3 regions of the Streptomyces sp. NPDC048504 genome follow, and region 3 is predicted to be linked to each of the others. Evidence: riboswitches for the same ligand, from Rfam matches in the RefSeq annotation. Region 3 holds a riboswitch; each other region holds the start of a gene.
What was found. Region 3 has a riboswitch for cyclic di-AMP ahead of ACGFY9_RS04755 (transglycosylase family protein). Riboswitches for the same ligand answer to the same signal wherever they lie in the genome.
Positions count from the first base shown of each region.

Region 1: another riboswitch for cyclic di-AMP. It lies ahead of ACGFY9_RS45435 (peptidoglycan DD-metalloendopeptidase family protein); the one in region 3 lies ahead of ACGFY9_RS04755 (transglycosylase family protein).
Region 2: another riboswitch for cyclic di-AMP. It lies ahead of ACGFY9_RS44350 (transglycosylase SLT domain-containing protein); the one in region 3 lies ahead of ACGFY9_RS04755 (transglycosylase family protein).

Region 1 is NZ_JBICXA010000026.1:88,579-94,382, reverse strand. Features, by position in the region: gene ACGFY9_RS45440 (alpha-galactosidase) at 1-1,313, shown strand, start outside; cyclic di-AMP (ydaO/yuaA leader) riboswitch at 1,617-1,779, shown strand; gene ACGFY9_RS45435 (peptidoglycan DD-metalloendopeptidase family protein) at 1,784-2,728, shown strand; gene ACGFY9_RS45430 (SGNH/GDSL hydrolase family protein) at 2,970-3,755, shown strand; gene ACGFY9_RS45425 (TetR/AcrR family transcriptional regulator) at 3,874-4,488, opposite strand; gene ACGFY9_RS45420 (Glu/Leu/Phe/Val dehydrogenase dimerization domain-containing protein) at 4,533-5,711, opposite strand.
Region 2 is NZ_JBICXA010000025.1:5,398-11,201, reverse strand. Features, by position in the region: gene ACGFY9_RS44360 (LacI family DNA-binding transcriptional regulator) at 1-381, shown strand, start outside; gene ACGFY9_RS44355 (HAD family hydrolase) at 488-1,303, shown strand; gene ACGFY9_RS44350 (transglycosylase SLT domain-containing protein) at 1,381-1,860, opposite strand; cyclic di-AMP (ydaO/yuaA leader) riboswitch at 1,866-2,067, opposite strand; gene ACGFY9_RS44345 (CocE/NonD family hydrolase) at 2,299-4,293, opposite strand; gene ACGFY9_RS44340 (peptide MFS transporter) at 4,310-5,804, opposite strand, start outside.
Region 3 is NZ_JBICXA010000002.1:102,472-108,275, forward strand. Features, by position in the region: gene ACGFY9_RS04735 (exopolyphosphatase) at 1-858, opposite strand, end outside; gene ACGFY9_RS04740 (DUF501 domain-containing protein) at 855-1,481, opposite strand; gene ACGFY9_RS04745 (septum formation initiator family protein) at 1,538-2,014, opposite strand; gene eno (phosphopyruvate hydratase) at 2,114-3,400, opposite strand; gene ACGFY9_RS04755 (transglycosylase family protein) at 3,723-4,418, opposite strand; cyclic di-AMP (ydaO/yuaA leader) riboswitch at 4,428-4,609, opposite strand; gene ACGFY9_RS04760 (transglycosylase family protein) at 4,803-5,786, opposite strand.

The DNA.
Region 1 (5,804 bases), on a different contig from region 3:
CACCGGGGGAGTCCTTCACGACCCCCGTCTTCGCCGGCCTGTGGAGCGACGCCGGCTTCGGGGGCGCCAGCCGCACCTGGCACGCGTACCAGCGGACGTACGTCATCCCGGACGCGGACCAGGACCGGCCGGTGCTCTACAACTCCTGGGAGGCCACCCAGTTCGACATCTCCGAGGAGCAGCAGGAGACGCTCGCGCAGCGCGCGGCGGCGCTCGGGGTCGAGCTGTTCGTGGTCGACGACGGCTGGTTCGGGAAGCGGACCAGCGACCGGGCCGGGCTCGGCGACTGGACCCCCAACCCGGATCGCTTCCCCGCAGGACTCAAGCCCCTTGCCGACCGCGTCCACGCGCTGGGCATGCAGTTCGGCATCTGGGTCGAGCCCGAGATGGTCAACGCGGACAGCGACCTGTACCGCGCGCACCCCGACTGGGTGCAGTACCAAGAGGGGCGAAAGCGGACGGAGTTCCGCAATCAGCTCGTACTGAACCTCGCCCGCGAGGACGTGCAGGAGTACCTCTGGGAGCAGCTCGACGGGCTGCTCTCCAGCGCCCCGATCGACTACGTGAAGTGGGACTTCAACCGCTGCTTCACGGACGCCGGGTGGCCCGGTGACGGCTACCCGCAGCGCCTCTGGGTCGACCATGTGCGCGCGCTGTACGCCCTGTTCGACCGGCTGCGGGCGGCCCACCCGGGTGTGGCCTTCGAGTCCTGCTCGGGCGGTGGTGGCCGGATCGACCTCGGCATCATGAGCCGTACGGACCAGGTGTGGACCTCGGACAACACCGACCCGCTGGACCGGCTCGCCATCCAGCACGGCTTCAGTCAGATCCATCCCGCGCGCGTGATGGCCGCCTGGGTCACCGACAGCCCGAACACCCAGCTCAACGACCGGGTCAGCAGCCTGCGTTTCCGGTTCGTGAGTGCTATGGCCGGAGTGCTCGGCGTGGGCGGCGACCTCTCGGAGTGGAGCGGGGAGGAACTCGCCGAGGCCCGCCGGTGGGTGGATCTCTACAAGGAGATCCGGCCGCTCGTGCAGCACGGCGACCTCCACCGGCTGCGCCCGCCGAGCGGCGGACTGAGTGCCGTGCAGTACGCGCGCGGCGACGAGACCGTCGTCCTCGCCCTGCTCCAGGCGCAGCACTACGGCGAGCCCGTACCGGCGCTCCGGCTGCGCGGGCTCGACCCGGCAGCGTCGTACGAATGCCTCGAAACGGGCGAAGTGCACCGGGGTGCCGTCTTGTTGCACCACGGCCTGCGTACCCCCCTGCGCGGTGACCTCGATGCGACGGTTATCCGCCTGCGTCGCATCTGATCCCTCTGTCCTAATTGCAGCCTTCGTTCCAACTCGCTCTGGAATAAAGGAACCTGAGAGTTGTGTACGTGAGCAGCGTCATATTCGTGACCGTGCGTCGCTCGTCATGTTCACGTAATTGACGTGCTTTTGCAGGGGAATTGGGGGGTCGGGTCCTGTGGGAATTCACGGAGGGTGACTGTGAATTCCCACAGGGAAACGCAAGGAACGCAAATCCGTGGAACCTCCTGCTTGTCCCTTTGCGTCTTCCTCGCTTACGTTCGCCACCAATCCGGACGGACGCCCAATCCTGCCGCCGACCGGACTCCGCACACACCCACCCGTATGCGGCAGGAGCGGGGGACCCACAGGTAAGACGCCTGTTCCGGTCTCCGGAACGGGCTTGGGGTTTAGCCGCGTCCAGCGCGCGGCCGGGCATCTCCAGCCCGCACCCGACAGCTCACCTCGCAGGCGCCGGAGAGGAATTCGTCATGCCCGCGAAGGGTAAGCACCGCCGCCCGAAGTCCCAGCGACTCACCCGCTCGATGGCCGTAGCCGGAACCGGCGGCGCCGCACTCGCCCTTCCGCTCATGGGGGCCACCGGCGCCCATGCCGCGACCACGACTTCGGTTCCGGAAAAGGCAGTTCAGTCCGTTCCGGCGGCCGAGAAGACGGTTTCTGAGAAGGCGGCCGCGAAGACCGTCTCGAAGGCCTCGGGCGTCAAGACGTATTCGGTGCGGTCGGGCGACTGGCTCGCGAAGATCGCCGAGGAGCAGGACGTCACCGGCGGCTGGAAGAAGCTCTACCAGGACAACCGTGAGGCCATCGGCGGCGACCCGTCGCTGATCCACCCGGGCCTGAAGCTCTCCCTCGGCGAGAAGGCATCGACGGGCGGGACGGACACCGGTACTTCCTCCAAGTCGTCCGGTACTTCGACTGCTTCGTCCTCGTCGTCGTCCTCCTCTTCCTCGTCGAAGAGCAGCTCGGCCTCACAGAGCGACGACAGCACGAGTACCAGCACCTCCACCGGCTACACCCTCCCCGTGACCGGCGGGACCATCGGCACCGGCTACCACGTCGCGGGCAGCATGTGGTCCAGCGGCTACCACACCGGCGTCGACTTCGTCGTCCCGACCGGCACCACCGTCAAGGCGGTCGCCGCGGGCACGGTCGTGTCGGCGGCCTACGACGGCGCCTACGGCAACGAGGTCGTCATCCGGCACGCGGACGGCGAGTACTCGCAGTACGCCCACATGTCGCAGCTGTCCGTCTCGGCCGGCCAGACCGTGACCGAGGGCCAGCAGATAGGCCTCTCCGGCGCGACCGGCAACGTGACCGGCCCGCACCTGCACTTCGAGATCCGGACCACGCCGTACTACGGCTCGGACGTGGACCCGGTCGCCTACCTCCGCTCGCACGGCGTCACCGTCGGCTGACACCGGGCCCCCACGCCTGCCCCACGCAACCGAATGCCGGACCCAGATCCTTGGGTCCGGCCTTCGGGCACAGCAGTTCCGGGGTCAACGCCCCTGATCAGAGGCTTATTCCGACTTTGGACAACCCTTTACAAGTGGCTTATCTCACCGCCCGTCAACCCCTAAATACGATCGCGTAGGTCACATGCGAGGGTGAATTATGGTTGCCGTGGCTAACGATTCGAAGAGTGACAACAGATCAGTGATCGGGTCGTACGTGGCGGTGGGGGACAGCTTCACCGAGGGCGTCGGCGATCCAGGGCCCGACGGGGCGATGGTCGGCTGGGCCGACCGGTTCGCGGTACTGCTCGCGGATCGGCGGCCCGAGGGCGACTTCGAGTACACCAACCTGGCCGTGCGCGGGAAGCTGCTGGACCAGATCGTGGCCGACCAGCTCACCCGGGCCAAGGAGATCGGCCCGGACCTGGTCTCCTTCTGCGCCGGCGGCAACGACATCATCCGCCCCGGCACCGACCCCGACGAGGTCGCCGAGCGCTTCGAACGCGCGGTCGCCGATCTCACCGCCGCCGTCGGCACCGTCCTGGTGACGACCGGCTTCGACACCCGCGGCGTGCCCGTGCTCAAGCATCTGCGCGGCAAGATCGCCACCTACAACGGACATGTGCGGGCCATCGCCGACCGCTACGGCTGCCCCGTGCTCGACCTGTGGTCGCTGAAGACGGTCCAGGACCGGCGGGCCTGGGACGGCGACCGGCTCCACCTCTCTCCCGAGGGGCACACGCGCGTGGCGCTCCGCGCGGGCCAGGTCCTCGGCGTCGAGGTCCCGGCAGACCCGGACCAGCCCTGGCCTCCGCTGCCGCCGCGCGGCACGCTTGACATCCGGCGCGACGACGTGCACTGGGCGCGCGAGTACCTGGTGCCGTGGATCGGACGCCGGCTGCGCGGCGAGTCCTCCGGGGACCATGTCGAGGCGAAGGGCGCGCTGTCGCCGGACGACATCAAGATGCGGATCGAACGGGTGGCCTGACGGGGCGACACGGTAACGGGGTCCTGCGGTAACGGGGTGCCGGGTGCGGAGGTGACCCCTCGGAGAGGCGGCTTTCTCGGGAGGCGTCTCCTCGAAGAGGCGGCCTTTGAGGAACGACTCAGGGAGCGGTCAACGCCGCCCGCTCCAGGCCCAGTTCCCGTGCGAGCGCCTCGTCGACCCACTCCAGGGCCCGTGCCCGCGGCACCGCTCCCGCGTATGCGGTCATCTGTACGGCGAGGCCGTCCAGGAGGGCCGTCAGGCGCAGGGCGGTGGTGGCCGGGTCCGGGCAGTGGAACTCGCCCGCGGTCACGCCCTCGGCGACGACCTCCGCCAGTGCTTGTTTCCACTGCCGGTCGAGATCGCGGGTGACGTCCAGGAGGGCGGGTTCGCGCAGGGCCGCCGCCCAGCCCTCGATCCACAGCCGCCAGCCCTTGGCCTGCCCGGTCGGCGCGTACCAGCGCACCGCTGCCCGCAGTCGGCGCAGCGCGGTCGTACGGCGGCCCAGGAGCTTGTGGAGATGCGCGAGGTCGTCCTCGGCGGCGAAGGCGAACGCGGCGGCGACCAGCTTCTCCTTGGTCGAGAAGTGATACAGCACCAGCGCGTTGCTCACGCCGAGCGCCGAGGCCACGTCGGCGATCCGGACCGCCGCCACACCCCGCGCCTCGATCTGCTCGACGGCGGCCCGCAGCAACTCGGCCCGCCGTTCCGCCACGCTCAACCGCACTCTCGCCACGTGATCACCCTAATCCGTTGCCCATAGGGGTGGTGTCCCGTACGTCACCGGTACCAGCCGAACCGTTCCGCGATGACCGGCAGCCGGTCCGCGACGATGGCGTGCGCGGCGGCGCGCGGTGTCGTGCCGTCGGCCTCCGCGCGGGCCAGCATCCGGTCGATCAGGGCGCGCATCGAACGCCGGGTGTGGGCGAAGGCCTCGTCCGCGTCGGCGCCGATGTCGCCGAACAGGGTCCACCACCACCAGGCGTTCGTCCCGGAGTTCACGACCACGTCCGGCAGCACGGTGACCCCGCGCGCGGACAGCAGTTCCTCCGCCTCGGGCAGTACGGGCATGTTGGCCGCCTCGACGATCCAGCGGGCCGTGATCCCTTGCTGGTTCGCGGTGTCGATCGCGTACGACACCGCTGCCGGAACCAGCACCTCCGCGTCGACGGACAGCCAGTCCTCGCCGGGGAGTTCGAGGTCGCCCGGGCGCAGCGCGGAGCGGCCCACGGTGCCGTACGTGTCCCGGGCCGCGAGCAGCGCGTCCACGTCGAGGCCGGCCGGGTTCGCGATCGTGCCCTTGATGTCGGCGACGGCGACGAGCGACAGCCCCGCGCGCGCGAGGAACCGTGCCGTGGCCCCGCCCATGGTGCCCAGCCCCTGCACGGCGACCCGCGTCCCCGCGTACGGCACGCCCGCCCGGTCCAGCGCCGCGAGCACCGACTCGGCGACCCCGCAGCCGCCGACCAGCTCGTCGAGACCGATGCCCTCCACCTCGACCGCGAAGGCGTCCGCGAGCCGCCGCCGCGCCGCGGTCTCGTCATCGAGCAGCGGATACACGGCCTGGATCGACGACACGAGCCCCGCCTCCGCGGCGGCCCGGTCGACCAGGTCCTGGGTGAGCCCGAGGTCCTCACCCGTCGTCCAGAAGCTCTCGATGTACGGCCGCATGGCGCGCAGATAGCGCACGAGGAGGCCGTACGACACCGGGTCCTGGGGATCGCAGTCGATGCCGCCCTTGGCGCCGCCCAGGGGGATGTACAGGCCCTGCGGGTCGTAATGGAGCGCCTCTTTCATGGTCATGCCCCGGGCCAGCCCCGCCACCTCGTCGAGCGTGCAGCCCGGCCGCATCCGCAGGCCGCCGCTGGACACCCCGCGCACCAGCCGGTCGACGACCAGGAAGCCCTGGCGGCCGGTGACGTGGTCGGTCCAGGTGAGCGACATCAAGGGGGCGGTCATACGGGCTCCTCGGGGCGCCGGCCGACAGGGCGAGTACGGGCAGCACGCGTACTGGAGCGCGTACCGGACGGTCGGTGCTGAATGGCGGGTACT
Region 2 (5,804 bases), on a different contig from region 3:
CTCACCGAGGCGGGCCTGCCCCACGACCCGGCCCTCGTGGTGGAGGGCGACTATCGCCGCACGGGCGGCGAGGAGGCGGCCCGCAGACTCCTGTCCCAGGCCCCGGACATAGACGCGGTCTTCGTAGCCTCCGACCTGATGGCCCTGGGAGTCGTCAACACCCTTCAACAATCCGGCCGTTCGGTCCCGGATGACATCGCTGTCGGAGGCTTCGACGACTCGGCGGCGGCCACGTCCATCACCCCGGCCCTCACGACCATGCGCCAGCCCTACGACCGCATCAGCGCCGAGATGGTGCGCATGCTCCTGGCCCAGATCGCGGGCGAGGACACGGCGGGCGTGATTCTCCCTACGGAACTGGTGGTACGGGAGTCGGCATAACGGTCGTAACTGTCAAACCAACCGGAACAAGGGTCAACGCATGTGAAGGCAGGAGCCGTCCGGTTCGTGTCGAGTCGGTGGGGCGTTCCATCCGTATTCTCTGATCATGGCCGCACCCCTCGCATATGCACTGATCGCCACGGACCTGGACGGGACGCTGCTGCGCGGCGACGACACACTCTCCGACCGGTCCCTCACAGCGCTCGCGCGGGTGGCGGCGGCCGGTGCCCAGCACCTCGTCGTCACCGGCCGGCCCGCTCCGAGGGTGCGGCCCCTCCTCGACGACCTCGGCTCCCGGGGGCTCGCGGTGTGCGGACAGGGCGCGCAGTTGTACGACGCCGGCGCGGACCGTCTGCTCTGGTCCGTCACCCTGGACCGGGAGTTGGCGGAGACCGCGCTCGGCAAGATCGAGGCGGAAGTGGGCCAGGTGTACGCGGCCGTGGACCAGGACGGCGTGGACGGCCTGACCCTGATCGAGCCCGGCTACCTGATGCCGCACCCGACGCTCCCCGCGGTACGGGTGGGCAAGCGCGACGACCTCTGGTGCGAACCCATCAGCAAGGTGCTGCTCCGTCACCCCGCCCTAGAGGACGACGAGTTGGCCTCCACGGCCCGCTCGGTGGTCGGTTCCCTGGCCTCGGTCACCATGTCGGGCCCCGGCACCGTCGAACTCCAGCCACTCGGCATCACCAAGGCAACGGGCCTGGCTCTCGCCGCCCGCCACTTGGGCCTGACCCCGTCCGACACCATCGCCTTCGGCGACATGCCGAACGACATCCCGATGTTCGACTGGGCGGCGCATGGAGTGGCGATGGCCAACGCTCATCCCGAACTCAAGGCGGTGGCGGACGAGGTGACGTCATCGAACGAGGACGACGGAATCGCCGTGGTCCTAGAAAGACTCCTCAGCGAAGTCTTTTAGGGGCGCGGGGAACTGCGCGACCAGCCACGACGGCGCTGCAGACAAACAACAACCCGTCGTGGCTGATCCAACAGTTTCTAGTAAGCGCCGTACACGTTGTCGATGGACCCGTACACCGCCGCCGCGTAGTTGCAAGCAGCCGTGATGTTAGCGACCGGGTCATACGGATCAAACGAAGTCCCGGCAACGTGATACGCGTTGAACGTCGGGTCGATCACCTGGAGCAGCCCCTTCGACGGCGTACCGGCCGCCGCGTTGGAGTCCCAGTTGTTGATCGCGTACTGGTTACCGGACGACTCACGGATCACGTTCCGGTAGATCCCGTTGTACGTACCCGGAATCCCCTTCTGCGCCATGATCGCGAGCGACTCCCGAATCCACCCGTCAAGGGTGTTGGGGTACCCGGCGAGCGTGGTCGAGGCGGCGGTGGTCGACGTGGTGGCCGCCGACGCGGTGGTCGCACCGACGACGGGCAGCGCGAGGATCGCGACACCGGTACCGGCGACAACGACACGGCGGACGAGGCGGGCGCGGCGGGACTGAGCGGTTGCAGGCATGACGAGGTTCCTCTCCGTCGCCTGCGAGGTGAGCTGTCGGGTTCGGGCTGGGAGGTGCCCGGCCGCGCCCTTGCGGACGTGACTTAACCCCAAGCCGTTCCGGTCGCGATGACCGGCCCGGCGACTTACCTGGTTCCCCCGCTCCTGCCGTGCGAGAAGTTCGTGACTGGGATGCCGGGCGGCGGCAGGATTCGGCGTTCCGCTCGACAGGCCGGGAAACTATGCGAGAGCACATGTCCGGAACAAGTGGCGGAATCACACCTAACCCCTATTGACCTTGGTCTGAGGCGTATGGGGCACTTGATCCTTTGCGCGAGCCAAGGGTCAACTGTCAAATGCCGTAAGGGAGAACGCGGGCAGACCAGGACACAGGTCACGCACAGAAACGCGTGACCCAACTCACGGGGGGATTAAGAACGGCAAATCGGGCATTCGCCCTCAACTGGCAGTTCTCGGAATCCTTTTCTCCCAGGTGCGGTGGAAGATCACTTCTCCACCCTCGGTGCAGATGACCTCATTTGAGGTAAGAAAGTCCGTTTGGTCGCAAGTAATCTCCGACCGCGTACGCACGCTCGTGTCCCACCCCAGCTCCGGCCGGTGCAGCCGGATCGACCACTCGGAGAGCGTGCGCGCCGACAACGGGTCGGACTCGTCGATCGTGTACGTCTCCAACGCGTCCTCGGTGAACTCCAACCCGTCCGGGTACACACGCGTGCCGCCGTACCGGGGGTCCACCTCCAGCCGCCACTCGCCCTTCGCGACGTCCCGCACGACCAGCCGCTCGGGCCGCGGTTCGTCCAGCGTCGCCGGGTAGTTGACCCCGAGCGGCTCGGCCTCCTCGGGTTCGTCGAAACGAATGTCCTCCGTCAACTCCTGCTCCCGCACCGGGAGTTCGAGCGCACTCCCCTCCGGGTCCAGCGTGAACCCCGCCGAAGACTCCGGCTGGGGCCAGATCCACGGCCAGTACGCCGACGACACCGCGAGCCGGATGCGATGCCCGGGCGGGAACGCGTGCCCGATGCCGTTCAGCTCGAAGGTGACGTCCTCGGTGGTGCCCGGCGTCCACGGCACCGCCCGGTCCCGCCCGTGCCGCGCCGACAGGTTCAGCACACCCCGGGTGACGAGGGTCGAGGCGCCGTCGGGGGCCACGTCGCACAGCCGGGCGATCACCTGCCCGCGCAGCACCTCGCAGGTCAGCCGCAGCCGTACCCTCGGCCGCCCCAGCACCCACGTCTCGGCCGGCACCTCGAACTCGAAGCAGGCCGACCGCGCGTCCTCGTCCCGCTGGTCCGGCGGCAGATCGGCGTCGTTCCCGAAGGGGAAGAAACGGCCCGCGTCCACACCGGTGTGCATGGGGGAGCGGACGATCACGGGCGCACCCCGGAGGCCGTACGTCGTCGTCTTCACGTGCGGCGAGGGCCACGCGGGCTCGCCGACCCAACGGCCCGGGAGGGCGTCGTAGACGGTGGCCGGGGGGTGGGAGTCGCTGACGTAGGCCCGTAGGAGGGGGTCGGTCATGACGCCTGTGTCCTCGCCCTTCAGCCAGTGGTCCCACCAGCGGAGGGTCTCCTGGAGGAAGCCGATCGCGGGGCCCGGTGGCAGGCCGCGGTCCGGGTACTGGTGCGACCAGGGGCCGATCAGGCCGCGTACGCGGTCCGGCGGGAGGTGTTCGACGAGCCGTAGGACCGTGTCGCGGTACGGGTCGTTCCAGCCGCCGACCGCGAGGACGGCCGCGTCGATGGCGGTGTAGTCCTCGCAGACGCTGCCGTGCTTCCAGTAGTCGTCGCGGAGCTGGTGGGCGAGCCAGGTGTGGATGAACGGGTCGATCTGTTCGAGGCGCTTGAGCCACATGTCGCGCCAGATCAGGCCCGTGTACTCGGGGTCCGGCGGGCGCGCGACGAAGGCGAGCATGGTGGCCGCCCAGGCGTGCAGGTCGACGGCGAGGGGGGAACCTCCCATGTAGTGCACGTCGTTGTCGTAGCGGTCGTCCGTGGAGCAGACCGTGACGATCGCCTTGAGCGGCTCGGGTGCGAGGGCCGCGATCTGGAGGGAGTTGAAGCCGCCCCAGGAGATGCCGAACATGCCGACCTTGCCGGTGCACCAGGGCTGCGCGGCAAGCCAGTTGACGACTTGCACGCCGTCGGCGAGTTCCTGGGCGTCGTACTCGTCGCCGGGGGCACCCTCACTGTTGCCGTGCCCGCGCACGTCGACCCGGACGGAGGCGTAGCCGTGGCCCGCGTACCAGGGGTGGCGCTGGGCGTCCCGGGGTGCGGTCCAGTCGGTCAGGCGGTACGGGAGGTATTCCAGGAGCGCGGGGACGGGTTCGTCCGTCACCGGACGCCACACGCGCGCGTAGAGGAGTGTTCCGTCGGGCAGCGGGATACGGAGGTCCTCGTGGGTCGTCTCGTGAGGGAAGGACGTACGGATGCGCATGAGGGACCCCTCGGGTTCAGTGGACCGGGTGCATCGTGCGGCGCAGCCACGGCGCGGCGGCCATCACCGCGAGGCCCGCGGCCACCGCGATCGCGCCGTTGACGCCGAAGTAGGCCGGTTTGGAGACGTCGTCGTAGAGCTTCACCGTCTGGGCCTGGATGCCGTTCGCGAGGGCGAGGGACAGGAACCAGAGGGACATGGTCTGGCTGGAGAACGCGGCCGGGGCGAGCTTCGTGGTGGCCGACATGCCGGAGGTCTCCAGGAGGATGTCGCCGAGGCCGAGCAGGAAGTACGAGCCGACGATCCACCAGGCCGACATGCGGTAGGCGTCGCCGCTGTGCCCGCTGGTCGGCAGGACCATCAGCAGGAACGACAGTCCGCCCAGGACGACCCCGATCGCGATCTTGTTGGAGGCGTGCGGCTGGCCGCTGCCCATGCGGACCCAGAGCGCGGCGACCACGGGCGCGAGCCCGACCTCGAAGGCGCCGAGCGCGCTCGCGTACCAGCCCGCGGGGAAGTCGAAGCCCAGGATGGTCGTCTCGGCGTTCGACGCGGCCAGCAGCATCATCGTCGAATAGGCCTGGAAGAGGATGAAGTTGAAGACGGTCGAGGCCAGGAAGAGCACGACGTACGGGCGCAGGCGGCCGCGTTCCTCGGCGGTCACCCGCGGGCTCATGAACATCACCGCGAAGTACACGACCGGCGCGATCACGGAGATCACCGTGAGGAGGTCGACGAAGCGGCCCATCGTCAGCCGGCCGGCGGTGGCCAGCCCGGTCGCGAGCACGGCGGCCACCAGGATGCCTACGACGATCAGCCGGACCGCGCGGCGCATCGCGTCCGGCGCGAGCGCGAACTCCGCGGTGTTCTTGCGGCCGGCCAGGTGACGGCGGCCCGCGACGTACTGGATGAGCCCGAAGGTCATGCCGACCGCGGCCGCCGAGAAGCCCCAGTGCCAGCCCTTGTGGTCGCCGAGCCAGCCGGTGATCAGCGGGCCCGCGAAGGCACCGATGTTGATCGCCATGTAGTAGAGCGCGAAACCGGCGTCCCGGCGCTCGTCGTCGGTGCGGTAGAGCTTGCCGACCATGGTGGCCACGTTGGGCTTGAGCAGGCCGGTGCCGGCGCTGATCAGGCCAAGTCCGACCCAGGTCATCGTGGCGGTCGGGACCGCCATCGAGTAGTGCCCGCAGGCGATGAGGATGCCGCCCCACAGCACCGCGCGGTACGAACCGAGGATCCGGTCGGCGAGCCAGCCGCCCGCGACCGAGACGAGATAGACCAGCGTTCCGTAGGCTGCCGATACGGATGCGGCCGTTCCGGACGACATGCCCATGCCGCCGTGCGCGACGGTATCCGCGAAGTAGAGGACGAGGATGGCCTGCATGCCGAGGAACGAGAAGCGCTCCCAGACCTCAAGTCCGGAGAGCGTGAGCAGCCCTGTGGGCTGCCCGAAGAAGGCGTGGTCGTCCTCTGGGGGCGGTTGGCCGTCGGGTTCGGCTTCCAGTGCGGTT
Region 3 (5,804 bases):
GAGGAGTACGAGGGCGCCCGCGCCGATGACGTCGACGCGGCCCGGGTGCATGGAGGGGATGGCCGCGCGTTCGGCGTGGGTGGAGCGGAGGAGGGACTCCGTGATCTCGCGGACGCGGTCGTAGGAGACGCGGGAGTGGTGGATGGCTTCCGTGTCGTACTCGGGGAGGTTCTGGGCGATCGCCGAGACCGTGGTGACCGAGCCGGCCAGGCCGACCAGGGTGCGGGCCTCGCGGAGGGGGACCGTCTGTTCGGCGAGGTCGAGGGCGGCCTCGATGTCGGCGCGCATCACCGTGATCTGGTCCGGGGTGGGCGGGTCGGTGACCTTGCCGTCGCGGACCAGGTGGCGCTCGGTCATGCGGACGCAGCCGATGTCCACGGAGCGGGCGGCGCGGACGGCGTCGTCGCCGACCACGAACTCCGTCGAGCCGCCGCCGATGTCCACGACCAGGTAGGGCTTGGCGAGGTCGTCGCGGCCGGTCAGTTCCTTCGTCGCGCCGGTGAAGGAGAGTTCCGCCTCCTCGTCGCCGGTGATCACCTCCGGCTCGACGCCGAGGATGTGCAGGACGCCGCTGACGAAGTCGTCGCGGTTCGAGGCGTCGCGGGAGGCCGACGTGGCGACGAAGCGGAGGCGTTCGGCGCCGAGTTCCTTGATGATCGCCGCGTAGTCGCGGCAGGCCGCGAAGGTGCGCTCCAGCGCCTCGGGGGCCAGACGGCCGGTCTTGTCCACACCCTGGCCGAGCCGCACGATCGTCATCCGCCGGTCCAGGTCGACGAGTTCACCGGTCTCCGGGTTCACGTCGGCGACGAGGAGGCGGATCGAGTTCGTACCGCAGTCGACGGCGGCGACACGGGTCACTGGTCGTCCTCCTTCGCCTCGACGGGCTTCTCGACGGGCTTGTAGGCAAAGTAGCCCGTGCCGTCCTCGTTCGTCTCCGTCTGCCAGCCCTCGCCGGTCGGCGGCACCCCGGGCACGCGCACGCACGGCCCCTTGGCCCACCACTCCGGCAGCATCGCGATCGCCTCGTCACCGAGCGGGTTGACGCCCGGGCCGGCGGCCAGGGAGTGGCCCACCAGGACGTGCAGGCACTTCACGCGGTCCGGCATGCCGCCCGCGCTCGGGAAGCCCTCCAGGACCTCGATGGCGTCTCGGCGCGCGATGTAGTCCTCGTGCGCGGCGCGGTACGCGGCGGCGAGTTCGGGGTCGGTCCGCAGCCGCTCCGTCATCTCCTTCATGACGCCGTTCGCCTCAAGGGTGCCGATCGCCGAAGCGGCGCGCGGGCACGTGAGGTAGTACGTCGTCGGGAAGGGGGTGCCGTCGGGGAGGCGGGGGGCCGTCTCCACCACGTCCGGCTGTCCGCACGGGCAACGGTGTGCGATCGCGCGCAGCCCGCGCGGCGGACGCCCGAGCTGCTGCTTGAAGGCCTCGACGTCCGCGACGGTGGGCTCGGTGCGCGGGGTGGGCGGCGGGGGCGTTTCCATGCCTGTACGAAAGTCTCTCTGTCAGTTCAATTCGGTTCAGCGACTGGGCAGTTCAGTCACCGGTCGGAGGCGTCGGACTTGTCCACGCCGTCCCAGACGTTCGCGTACCAGGGACGGTCGGCCGCCCCCAGTTCCGCGCGCGACTGCTTGGCCGCGTCCGGGTCGATCACGATGTAGCCCGTCTCCCCGGGCATCACGTAGTGCAGCCGCTGCCGGATCTGCTGCTCCGCGTACGAGTCGTCCTGCCAGCGTGCCTTGAGATCGCGGAGCTGCTCGACGCGCTGCCGCGCCTGCTCCTGCTGCCGCTGGAGGTCGGAGATCTCGGCGCGCTGGGAGACGTACTGCCTTATCGGGTAGGCGAGCGCCACGATCAGCGAGCACAGCACCAGGGCGAGGAGGGCCGCCCGGCCGGTGAGCCGGGAGCGGCGGGCCTGCCGCTTGGTCTGGGAGCGGTAGACACGGGCCGCCGTCTGCTCGCCGAGCAGCTTGAGCCTGGTCGCGGTGGAGAACCGGTCCCGGTCCTTCACGGCCATGTCCCGCCTCCCCTTCACACGTGCGTACGTCCCCGCACACGGTACGGGACCGGGTGCGGGGACGTACGTACGACTGGCTAAGGCTTAGCCCGGTATGGGTCAGCCCTTGAAGCGGGGGAAGGCCGAACGGCCCGCGTACTCGGCCGCGTCGTCGAGGATCTCCTCGATGCGGAGCAGCTGGTTGTACTTGGCGACGCGGTCCGAGCGGGCCGGGGCGCCGGTCTTGATCTGGCCGCAGTTCACCGCGACGGCGAGGTCGGCGATGGTGGTGTCCTCGGTCTCGCCGGAGCGGTGGGACATCATGCACTTGAAGCCGTTGCGCTGGGCCATCTCGACGGCGTCCAGGGTCTCGGTCAGCGAGCCGATCTGGTTCACCTTGACGAGCAGGGCGTTGGCGGTGCCCTCCTCGATGCCGCGGGCGAGGCGCTCGGGGTTGGTGACGAACAGGTCGTCCCCGACGATCTGGACCTTGTCGCCGATGCGGTCGGTGATGACCTTCCAGCCGGCCCAGTCGTCCTCGTACAGCGGGTCCTCGATGGAGACGAGCGGGTACGCGGAGACGAGCTCCTCGTAGTACTCGGTCATCTCGGCGGCCGAGCGGGACTTGCCCTCGAACTCGTACTTGCCGTCCTTGTAGAACTCGGACGCGGCGACGTCGAGCGCGAGGCCGATCTGCTCGCCGGGGATGTAACCGGCCTGCTTGATGGCCTCGATGATGAGGTCGAGGGCGGCGCGGTTGGACTCCAGGTTCGGGGCGAAGCCGCCCTCGTCGCCGAGGCCGGTGGACAGGCCCTTGGTCTTCAGCACCTTCTTGAGGGTGTGGTAGACCTCGGCGCCCCAGCGCAGCGCCTCGGAGAAGGACTCCGCGCCGATCGGGGCGATCATGAACTCCTGGATGTCCACGTTCGAGTCGGCGTGCGAGCCGCCGTTCAGGATGTTCATCATCGGAACGGGCAGCAGGTGCGCGTTCGGGCCGCCGAGGTAGCGGAAGAGGGGGAGGTCGCTGGCCTCGGACGCGGCGTGCGCGACGGCGAGGGAGACGCCGAGGATGGCGTTGGCGCCGAGCGAACCCTTGTTGTCGGTGGCGTCCAGGTCGAACATCGCCTGGTCGATCAGGCGCTGCTCGGTGGCGTCGTAGCCGACGAGCTCCGGGCCGATCTGCTCGATGACGGCGAGGACGGCCTTCTCGACACCCTTGCCGCCGTAGCGGTTGGGGTCACCGTCACGCAGCTCGATGGCTTCGAAGGCACCCGTGGAGGCGCCGGAGGGAACGGCGGCACGACCCGTGCTGCCGTCGTCGAGGCCGACCTCGACCTCGACCGTGGGGTTGCCTCGGGAGTCCAGGATTTCCCGGGCTACGACGACGTCGATGGACGGCACGAGCATCTCCTTCTTGGGATCTGACGCGGCTACGGCAACACCGCAGCGGCTCTGCGAGACGAGCCTAACCGGCCCGGGGCGATTGGCCATCCGGTCGGCCGCCTGATGGACAGAACCGAGAGTAAATTGTTTCCGAACGGAACAAAAAGTCCCGGCAAGCGGCAGGCATGGGGACGGGGGCGGCAGACCGGGAACGCAAAAAGCCCCGCCCCGGTGCGTACGGGGGAACACGCACCGGAGCGGGGAGCCCGTGGGGGACGGGGGTGACCCTCACGAGGTCTCCATGGTGGAGTCCACGGTTGTGAGGGCGCTGTGGTTCAGCTGGGAGCTACTTAAGGTGCAGCTGCTGACCCGGGTAGATGAAGTCGGCGTCGTCGATGATGCTCTTGTTCAGCTTGAACAGCTGCTGCCAGCCGCCCTTCACCTTGTGCTTCTCGGCGATGGAGCTGAGGGTGTCGCCCTTGACGACCTTGTACTCGCCGTCACCCTTCTTGACCTTCTTGCCGGTCGGGGTGGTGACGGTCTTCTTGGCGGCCGGGCGCTCGGCGGAGCGGGAGGCGGTGGTGTCGCTCGTGGAGCGCTCGGTGGTGGTCTTGGAGGAGCTGGAGCTGTTCGAGCCGCTCGACGAGCTGGAGCTGCCGCCGGAGTAGGAGGCGCTCGACAGGCCGGTGCCACAGGTGGGCCAGGCGCCCTTGCCCTGGGCGGCGAGAACCTTCTCGGCCACGGCTATCTGCTGGGACTTGGAGGCCTGGTTCGCGGTGGAGGCGTAGGCGGTGCCGCCGTACGCGGCCCACGTCGAGGCGGAGAACTGCAGGCCGCCGTAGTAGCCGTTACCGGTGTTGATGGACCAGTTGCCGCCGGACTCGCAGCTGGCGACCGTGTCCCACTCGGACGCGGTGGCGGCGGAGGCGCTGCCGGTCGCCATGAGCGGGGCGGCTATCGCGACACCGGTGACGCCGGCGAGCGTGGCGACGCGGGTGGCCTTGGACGGACGGCGGTGCTTGCCCTTGCTGGAAAACAGCATGGAAAATCCCAATCCCCTCACCGACGCCTGCGAGGTGAGCTGTCGGGTTCGGGCCGTGTGAGTTGCCCGGCCGCGACTCGTACGTCTCGTACGAGGCGCGACTTAACCCCAAGCCGGTTCCGGTCGTCTCTCGACTCCCGGGCCCGGCGCTTACCTGGGTCCCCCGCTCCTGCCTACGGCGCTTGACGCGACGACTGTTCCCGGAGGCCGCTGGCAGGACTCGGCGTGTGCGGCAACCGGGGCTCGTGGTGACGAGCGGCCTCGACCGTAGACAGGGAATCGGCGGAATTTCAAAGACGATCAGGGCTTCTGAGACTCATCCCACACTTTGATCAAACCGGACATTCAGCTCGAAGCGTGACGTGAACTCCCGCCGTTCGCTTGCTACTTTTCGTCCGCTTCCGTACCGACGTCCAAGGTCTGACCGGCGGCGATCTGGGTCGGATCGGCGCCTATCACCTTTTTGTTCTCGGCGTAGAGCGCACGCCATCCGCCGTCGTAGCCAAGGGAGTCGGCGATGGACGCGAGGGAGTCGCCGGCGCGGACGGTGTAGGTCTGCGGCGACACGCTTTCCTCGGCACTGGCCCCGCGATGCTTGCCGACGCTCTGCTGACTGGTCTGCTGCTCGCCCTGCTCGTCGGAATCGCCGAGCGCGCCCGTGTCGACGAGGCTCCACTTGCCCACCGCCTGGGCCGAGTTGTCCGATTCGTCGATTTTCGGGGAGGCGGCGACCGAGTCGTTGCCGGCCGAAGGGGTGGTGGACTTGTCGGACTTGGCGGAGTTGTCCGTCGCGGTGGGCGAGGGGCTGGCCGAGGAGTCACTGCCGGAGTCGCCGGACGCGTCGGACGAAGTCGAGTCCGTGGCGCCGGAGTCGGACAACCCGGAGGAAGCAGACGAGTCGGACGAGTCCGCGGAATCGGAACCGGAGGAGTCGGTCGGGCCGGCCGACGGGGAGTCACTCGCGAGGCCGGTGTCGACGTCCGTCGAACCCGAGGTCGTGGTGAGACCGGAGAGCAGCGCGCAGGTGGTCCACGCGGAGGTGCCCTTGTCGTCGAGGACCTTCTCGGCGACGGCTATCTGCTGGGAGCGGCTGGCCAGGTCGGCGCTCGGGGCGTAGGCGAGGCCGCCGTACTTCTCCCATTCGTCCTGGGTCATCTGCAGGCCGCCGTAGTAGCCGTTGCCGTCGTTCATGCTCCAGGAGCCGCCGCTCTCGCAGTTGGCCACCTTGTCCCAGGTGGTGCCGTCGGCGGCGTTCGCGGAGGCGGCCCCGAGGAGGGGGATGGCGATGGCGGAGCCGGTCACCCCGGCCGCGACGAGGAGAGCCGGAGCCTGACGGGGGCGACGGTGACGACCGTTCCCGGAGAGCATGCGGAAGCCTTTCGCGTG